2 regions of the Arthrobacter sp. YA7-1 genome follow, and region 1 is predicted to be linked to the other one. Evidence: riboswitches for the same ligand, from Rfam matches in the RefSeq annotation. Region 1 holds a riboswitch; the other holds the start of a gene.
What was found. Region 1 has a riboswitch for cyclic di-AMP ahead of OIT41_RS04205 (M23 family metallopeptidase). Riboswitches for the same ligand answer to the same signal wherever they lie in the genome.
Positions count from the first base shown of each region.

Region 2: linked by a shared signal. The riboswitch ahead of OIT41_RS02745 (hypothetical protein) and the one ahead of OIT41_RS04205 (M23 family metallopeptidase) in region 1 are both predicted to bind cyclic di-AMP.

Region 1 is NZ_CP110114.1:878,665-883,074, reverse strand. Features, by position in the region: gene OIT41_RS04210 (NlpC/P60 family protein) at 81-845, opposite strand; cyclic di-AMP (ydaO/yuaA leader) riboswitch at 851-1,033, opposite strand; gene OIT41_RS04205 (M23 family metallopeptidase) at 1,163-1,981, opposite strand; cyclic di-AMP (ydaO/yuaA leader) riboswitch at 1,984-2,194, opposite strand; gene OIT41_RS04200 (metal-dependent transcriptional regulator) at 2,321-3,016, opposite strand; gene serC (phosphoserine transaminase) at 3,289-4,410, shown strand, end outside.
Region 2 is NZ_CP110114.1:559,965-564,374, forward strand. Features, by position in the region: gene OIT41_RS02740 (glycosyltransferase) at 1-1,191, opposite strand, end outside; gene OIT41_RS02745 (hypothetical protein) at 1,353-1,955, opposite strand; cyclic di-AMP (ydaO/yuaA leader) riboswitch at 2,078-2,273, opposite strand; gene OIT41_RS02750 (sensor histidine kinase) at 2,414-3,892, opposite strand; gene OIT41_RS02755 (response regulator transcription factor) at 3,905-4,410, opposite strand, start outside.

The DNA.
Region 1 (4,410 bases):
GCGCATGCTGGTTAAAACGGAACATCCCCGCCGGCGGACCGACGGGGATGTTCCAGTGAAAACTATGTAGCCGGAGCTAATTAGCCACCGACGCGGATGAAGACCGGGCCGGAACCGACGTTGACGCTGTACAGGGCGGTGGTGCCACCGTTCCAGCCGCCGTGGACTGCCATGCCGTTGCCGACGTAAACGGCGATGTGGGCCATGCCCATGCCACCGTTCTGGTAGTAGACGAGGTCACCCGGCTGCGCTTCAGCAGCGCTGACCGTGCGGCCGAGGGAGAGGTAGTCTGCCGGCCAACCGTGGAAGTGGATGCCAACGGCAGCCAAGGAGTTCGAAGCCAGGGCCGTGCAGTCCTGGGCAACGCCAAGCTGTGCGTAAGCTGCGGCAGCAATTGCCGCGCCCTGGCCGCTGGCAACCTTCGTTGCGGGAGAAACAGCAGCAGTCACGGAAAGCGTCGAGACGCCGGTAGCGGCACCCGTTGCAGCCTGCGGAGCAGGAGCAGCTTCCTGGGTAGCGACCGGAGCAGCAACAACCGGAGCAGCCTCGGTGGAAACCGTCGGGCGCTCGTACTTGATGGCGACGGAGGAGTCGGCCGAAATGCTGGCTTGGGCGACGGACTGGACTTCCAGGGCGGAAGTCGAAGTGGACTCGCGGGGGACGTTGGTTTCTGCAGCGTTGGCTGCGATACCGCTAGTAAGCACCAGACCGGAAGCAGCTGCGATAACCGCTGCCTGACGGCCTACGCCACCGGCGTTGCTGCCGACAGTCTTAGCGATAACGGCAAGCGAGTTGGTCTTGGTGACCGCGGCACGGTGGCGCGCGACAGTAGAGCGTGAAGACACGTTAAGAGGCCTCTCCCTATGCCCGCGAGGTAAGCTGTCGGATTCGGATGGGAGTCATCCGGCCACACTTCTCCCTCTCGGAAGTTGTGCGACTTAACCCCAAGGCCATCCGTGAAGATGACCAAAAGTGGGTCCCCCGCCTCTGCCAGACGATGTTTTGCGAACGGAACCTCGAGCAGTGGCAGAGCTAGGCAATCCACTCGAGTGCATCAACTCTCTAAAAGTTGATGCGTCTTAGACGGTACATGAGTTTTGGCTGAATGTCACATTCAGGTCACGGAGCGTGACAAGCATGCGAGAGGCTTCCATCGGATTGGCTACAGCCAGCCCAGGGGGTCGACGACGTCGCCGTTGACCATGACTTCAAAATGGAGGTGGCAGCCGGTGGAGGCGCCGGTAGTGCCGCTCAACGCGATGACGTCGCCGCGGCTGACAGTCTGGCCCACGTGGACGTTGAACGAAGACAAATGGTTGTACGTGGTTTCCAGGCCGTTGCCGTGGTCCACCACAATGCGGTTCCCGCCGCCATACGGATGCCAGCCGGCGAAGGTCACCTTGCCCGCCGCAGCGGCATGGACCTGGGTGCCGCACTGGGCCACGAAGTCCTGGCCCCGGTGGAATTCGCCTAGGCCGCCCGTGATGGGGTTCACGCGGTAACCGAACGGCGAGGCCGTGATCAGGGTATCCAGCGGCGCCCCGAGTGTGCCCTTGGAGGACGACGTCGTGATGGTGCCGACGGACTGCGCGCTCAGGAGCTGTTTGAGCCTGCTGTCCGGATCTGCCGTGGTGGAAACCGCAGCGCGGCTGAAATCGATCGTGGCGCTTGCCGCGGCCGGGATTTCAGGCTGGGTTCCCACTGCCAGGGCCGTCTGGTTCAACTCAGGGGTGGCCGTCATGGCGCCGGCGCCCGGCATGGCGATCGTGAGGATGAGGCCGGTAGCCGCAAGGGCCACGCCGGCCTTCTGCCCCGCTCCGCTCGCTGCGGCGAACTCGGCCATCTGCCGCAAAGGTCCCTTGCGGCGGCGGAGTTCGCGATGGGGATCGCGGGGCCGCTGGTGCTCGACGGCGCTTGCGCTCCGCAGCTCAGCAGCAGGACCGGACGCGCGCCTGCGGCCCCTGGTGTTCTGCGTGGTCAAGGTTTTCCTCTCTGGCAAGCCTGCGAAGTTAGCTGTCGGATTCGGGCCAGAGAGATCGTGGACCCGGTCCGCACGAAGGACGCGAAGCGCAGGGCTACTCCGAGGAGGACCCTGCGCAATGTGTGCTTCTGCTGCGGACTTCACCCCAAGGCCGTCTTTCGACGGCCGATGGTGGTTCCCCCGCTTCTGCCAGTGAATGGACTAATCCACCTGATCCACTGGCAGAACTCGGCTTCGGATCAGGTAACGCTTTGGTATCGGCGCCAGTACCCAACTATAGGGGATTAAGCCCCCGCGGTAATAATTTCGTTATCTTTGCCGCTCGCCTTGCCGGAGAGGCTAGGCGACCGTGACAAACACGTGCGAGGCAACCTCCGGCGGCAGCTCCAGGGCGCCGTCGATATTGGGCACGCGGACTGAGATGTACTCCCCCACCCGTTCCAGGGAAACCCTGGCACCGGGACGGATTCCGCCCTCGTCCAGCTGCACCAGGAGTTCCGGTTCCACCTGGATCGGTTCGGCCAATCGGCTGACGGTGACCCGGTTTTCAGGTGAGTATTCGTTCATCGCGTCAAGGAGGTTGACCACGCCGTCCGTAAACGCGTGGGACGCGGCTCCGCCCAATGCTTCGAGTCCCGGAATGGGGTTGCCGTAGGGCGATTCCGTGGGGTGGTCCAGGAGCTCGTAGAGCCGCCGCTCCACGCGCTCGCTCATGACGTGCTCCCAGCGGCACGCTTCATCGTGGACGTAGGCCCAGTCAAGCCCGATGACATCGGCGAGGAGCCGTTCCGCGAGCCGGTGCTTGCGCATGACTTCCGTGGCGCGTTTCCGGCCCGTTTCGGTCAGCTCAAGGTGCCGGTCGTTGGACACAATCACCAGGCCGTCGCGTTCCATCCGACCGATCGTCTGGGAAACAGTTGGGCCGGAGTGCCGCAAGCGTTCGGCGATGCGTGCGCGAAGAGCCACGATGTTCTCTTCTTCAAGCTCCAAAATGGTCCGAAGATACATCTCAGTGGTATCGATCAGATCCGTCATCCAGCTCAGCTCCTCGAGCGCAGTATCTTGCGTGTTTTCGCCAGCTCCAAGCTTAGCTTATTTGGAATTACTCCGGATAATTACGACGCCGGTCCAGCGCTCTTCCGCCGTCCCATCCGGAGCCGACCAAACAAATGCTTTCCACGTGGCGGACTATGACACCTCCGGTTCTGCCCCCGCCTGCGGCGTCGGGCAGAATTGGGAAGTCGAAGGAGGCAGCTTGCCACCTGCCACGACCCATCTAGGCCGCTACTTCACCATTGGAGCATCCCGTGAGCGACAACAGCATCACTATCCCCGCCGATTTGCTGCCCAAGGACGGCCGCTTCGGCGCCGGGCCCTCCAAGGTCCGCCCGGAGCAGATCGAGGCCCTGTCCGCCGCCTCGACCACGATCCTCGGCACCTCCCACCGCCAGGCACCGGTCAAGAACCTGGTGGGCTCCGTCCGCGAGGGACTGAGCCAGTTCTTCCGTGCGCCCGAGGGCTACGAGGTGATTCTCGGCGTCGGCGGCTCCACCGCGTTCTGGGATGTCGCCGGCTTCGGCCTGGTCGAGAAGAAAGCCCAGCACCTCTCCTTCGGTGAGTTCGGCTCCAAGTTCGCTGCGGCCACCAACAAGGCACCCTTCCTGGAAGCCTCGTCCATCATCACGTCCGAGCCGGGCACCCGGCCGGTTTCCGAGGCCGAAGCGGGCGTGGACGTGTACGCATGGCCGCAGAACGAAACCTCGACGGGTGTGGCCGCTCCGGTCAAGCGCGTTGAGGGCAGCGACGACGGCGCCCTGGTCCTGGTGGATGCGACGTCCGCGGCCGGCGGCCTGGATGTCGATGTTGCCGAGGCCGACGTCTACTACTTCGCTCCGCAAAAGAACTTCGCCTCCGACGGCGGCCTGTGGCTGGGCCTCTTCTCCCCCGCAGCCCTGGAGCGCGCCGCCCGCATCAAGGCAAGCGGCCGGTGGATCCCCGATTTCCTGGACCTTCAGACGGCCATCGACAACTCGAAGCTCAACCAGACCTACAACACGCCGTCCTTGTCCACCTTGGTGACCTTGGATGCCCAGGTGCAGTGGCTCAACAAGAATGGTGGCCTGGACTTCGCTTCGGGACGCACCGCGGACTCCGCAAACCGCATCTACACGTGGGCAGAGGCTTCCGAGTACGCCACCCCGTTCGTCGCGAAGGCAGAGGATCGCTCCAACGTCATCGCCACGATCGATTTCGATGATTCGATCGATGCCGCGGCCATCGCCAAGGTGCTGCGCGCCAACGGGATCGTGGACACGGAGCCGTACCGCAAGCTGGGCCGCAACCAGCTGCGCATCGCTACCTTCGTTGCCATCGAGCCGGACGACGTCTCTGCGTTGCTCGCCAGCATCGACTATGTGGTGGGCGAACTG
Region 2 (4,410 bases), 320 kb from region 1:
AGTGAGGGCGAGGCCGATGCCGAAAACGATCAAACCCTCGAAGTGGTGCCGGACCGGATTGCCGCCCTGGATGCCGAAGGTGAAGCGCCGGTTGGCGCCGGTGTTGGCGATGGCCGTGGCGAGCAGCGCCAGGAAGTTGGCCAGCTGCGGGTCCATGAAGCCGCGGCAGAACAGGAAAATGAGCACGTAGGCCAGGGTGGAGGCAGCGCCGATCGCGGCGAACCGGACCAGTTGCCCGAAAAGGCTGCTGCGCGGGCTCTGCTCGGCAATGCGCGACGACGCCGGAAGCGGCCCGCGTGCCAGCGCTGCGCGCAGTTCCGGAACGGGGATGCGGCCCGAGACGAGATCCCGGGTCAGCCGGACCATGCCGCGGATGTCTGCCAGGGCAGTGCGCACCACGTCGACGCTGGAATTGGGATCGTCGATCCAGTCAACGGGAACCTCGTGCACGCGGAGTCCGCAGCGTTCGGCGACCACCAGGAGTTCAGTGTCGAAGAACCACGAGTTGTCCATGGTGTGGGGGAGGAGCTGCTGGGCGACATCTGCCCGGATCGCCTTGAAGCCGCACTGCGCATCGCTGAAACGGGCGCCCATGAACGAGTGCAGCATCAGGTTGTAGCTGCGCGAAATGAACTCGCGCTTGGGGCCGCGGACAACCCTTGAGTTCCGCGTCAGGCGCGTGCCGATGGCGAGGTCCGAGTGGCCGGAGATCAGCGGTGCCAGAAGGGGCGCCAGCGCGGCGAGGTCCGTGGACAGATCCACGTCCATGTAAGCGAGAACCGGGGACGGCGATGCAAGCCACACCTTGCGAAGGGCGTTGCCGCGTCCCTTCTCCTCAAGATGGACAACAGCGAGTTCGGGCAGCTCCCTCGCCACGCGTTCAGCGATTTTCAAGGTGCCGTCCGTGCTCGCGTTGTCCGCCACGGTGATGCGGAAGCCGTGCGGGAACGTCTCGCGCAAGTGGCCGTGAAGCCGGCGCAGGCACTCCTCAAGGTCGCGTTCCTCGTTGAAGACCGGGATCGTGACATCGAGCACGGGGATGGCGGTGTGGGTGTCCACGGGGGCGCGTCGCACCGTGCTGCGCTGGAGGGGAGCGTTGGGCTGGAGGGGAGCGTTGGGCTGGAGGGGAAGGCCCGGCGGCACCACCGCGGGGTCCTTCAGGGTACCGGAGGTGGATTCGATGAGCGTCATGTATCCAGAGTGCGGCTGCCGATTATGAGGGCTTTAGGCGGAACCTGTGATATGGCTGTGGATCTCCGACCGGCATGGCGACTCGCATGTGTGGCCACTAGGCGCAGAGGTCCGCCCCCGGAAGGGACGGACCCCTGCGTTCTTTGTGCGTGGCTCCTGGCTTAGTACCAGTTGTTCGCGAGGTGGAAGGACCACGCCGCGGACGGCGATCCGTAGCGTTCCTTGATGTAGTTCAGGCCCCAGCGGATCTGCGTCTGGTAGTTGGTCTGCCAATCGGCGCCCTCGGATGCCATTTTCGCGCCCGGCAGCGACTGCCCGATTCCGTAAGCGCCGCTGGAGGCGTTGGTGGCAGTCGTGCGCCAATCCGATTCCTTGTTCCACAAGGTGATCAGTGCGGACATCTCGCCCTGACCCCAACCGTAGGAGGGCAGGAGGCTAGCGGCATAGGCCTGGGCCCCGGCGGGATCGTCGAGGGCAACAGGTGCGGCCGGGGCTGCAGGCGCGGCCGGAGCGGCGGGAGCGGCAGCCTGGGGCGCGACGGCGGCCGGAGCCGGGGCGGCTGCCCGGCTCGGAACCGGCGTGGCGCTCGGCTTGGCGCTCGCGCTCGCCGACGGCGTGGCGGTGGCCAATGGAGTGGCTGAGTGACTAACCGCGCGGGAATCCGACGAACGGCTCATGTCCTGGGCATTGATGGCTTGTCCGGCGGCCTGGCTTGCAGCACCGGCACCGAGGAACACGGCGACGACGCCGGCAACAACTGCCATGCGCTGGCCGGTGCCGAGGTTTGAAGCGACTCGCCTCAACGTAGAACGTGACTTGTTTCTCCGGGCCGGTTCGCCGCGGTGGCGCGCAACAGAGCGCGACTGATTCCTGGAATCAGACATGGTGATTGCCTCTCGACGCCTGCGGAGTTAGCTGTCGGATTCGGATGAGGTCATCCGGCCGTGGCCACTGGGAATCGTGGCGGTGCGGCTTCACCCCTAGGGCTGGCTCAACATGAGCGCTTGCCCGGAGACCTGGGTCCCCCGTCTCTGCCTGGACTGTTGGCACCGGGGAGGGGCAGAGCTCGGCGCCTACCCGGCGGCGGCCGGAATGATCCGGCGCACCTATTCGACGGTACAGGAGGATCCGGCTTAAGTCACATTTGGGTAACGGAGATCACGACGCCGGTGCGTCGACTTGCGCTCGCCGCGCACCGGCGTCGTCATTTTGTGGACGGCCTTCAGGCCGTGGCGGTCCTCAGCGCCGGAAGCCGCACCGCAAACTCCGTCCGGCCCGGCCGCGATGCCACTTCGACAGTACCGCCATGCGCCTGAACGATGGATTCCACGATCGACAAGCCGAGCCCGGACGTGCCCTCGGAACCGGAGCGGGCGGCGTCGGCACGGGCAAAGCGCGAGAAAATCCTGCCCTGGAAATCCGGCGGGATGCCCGGCCCGTTATCCGTCACGGTCACCACGGCGCTGCCATCGGCGGAACGCATGACGCCGGTGACCACGGTGGTACCCGCCTCCGTGTGCTTGCGGGCGTTGGAGAGCAGATTTGCCAAGACCTGGTGGAGCTGAGTGGTGTCGCCGCGGACCGTGATGGGCTCATCCGGGAGCTTGAGCTGCCAGATGTGTTCGGGGGCCATGACTTTCTCGTCGCTGACGGTTTCGACCACCAACTGCGTGAGGTCCACATCGGTGAACTCCGGGGCCTTGCCTTCGTCAAGCCGGGCCAGCAGAAGGAGGTCCTCCACGAGGGTGGTCATGCGTTCGGACTGGCTTTGCACCCGGCCCAGTGATTTGCGGCCGTCCTCGGTGAACGTCTCGGTCATGCGCAAGAGCTCTGTGTAGCCGCGGATGGCCGTCAGCGGAGTGCGTAGTTCGTGTGACGCGTCGGCCACGAACTGGCGCACTTTCGTTTCGCTTTGCTGGCGCGCCTCGAGGGCGCTCGAGACGTTGTCCAGCATGAGGTTCAATGCATGGCCCACGCTTCCCACCTCTGTGCCCGGGTGGGCCGCCGACGCCGGAACGCGCACCGCGAGTGCCACCTCACCGGCGTCGAGCGGAAGTTTCGATACCTTCGTGGCGACGTCGGAAAGTTGCTCCAGAGGGCGCATGGTACGGCGGATCAGGACGGTTCCGGCCAGCCCGATCAGGATCAGCCCGCCCAAGGACACCAGCACCATGGTCCACACGAGCGAGGCCTCGGTGTCTTCTTTCGAGGCAAGCGGCAGCCCCGTGATGACCACATCGCCATAGGGGGTTTCGGCGGCTACCAGCCGGTAGCCGCCATTGGAGAGGGTGCGATCAACCGGACGGCCATCGGAGGGGAGCGCCAACAGTATTCCGGCATCGCTGGGCGACAACGGAGTACGGGTGGCATCCGAGGAGAGGAACCCGGCATCGCTGCTCACCTGGCCGCCAAGGATTCGCGCGTTCAAGGTGCCGATGCTCTGGCCCCGGGGATCCAGGGGGTCCGGACGGCCGCCGGGGTTGCCTTGCGGCGGGCGCCCGTGCGACGCCTGCATCAATTGCTGGTCCAGTTGCTTCGTGAGGAACACGTCCATGGAGGCATAGCTGACCACCCCGACTGCGCCGCAGATGGCCACGAGGAGCGCCATGGAGAGGAGGATCAAGCGGGTGCGCAAGTGCCAGGTTGAGGGATTGAACCAGCTGTGGTCGGTTTGGCGGGGGATACCCGAGAGTGCGGACATTCGACGCCCCGGCTATTCGGCAGGCTTGATGACGTAGCCGGCTCCGCGCACCGTGTGGATCATGGGCGGATGGTTGGCCTCGATCTTCTTGCGAAGGTATGAGATGTAAAGCTCCACGATGTTGGCCTGGCCGCCGAAATCGTAATCCCACACGCGGTCCAGGATCTGGGCCTTGCTAACCACGCGCTTGGGATTTTCCATGAGGTAGCGCAGGAGTTCGAACTGGGTCGCGGTGAGCGGGATGTCTTCGCCGCCGCGGGTGACTTCACGGGTGTCAACGTTCAAGGTCAGGTCGCCTACCACCAGCTCGGCCGTGTCCATCGCAGCCACCCCCGAGCGCTGGACCAAGCGGTGCAGGCGCAGGAGGACTTCCTCCATGCTGAAGGGCTTGGTGACATAATCGTCGCCGCCCGCGGCCAACCCCACGATCCGGTCCTGCACGTCATCCTTGGCGGTGAGGAAAAGCGCAGGAACCTCGGGCGCAAAGGCGCGGATCCTGCCCAGCAGCTCAACGCCGT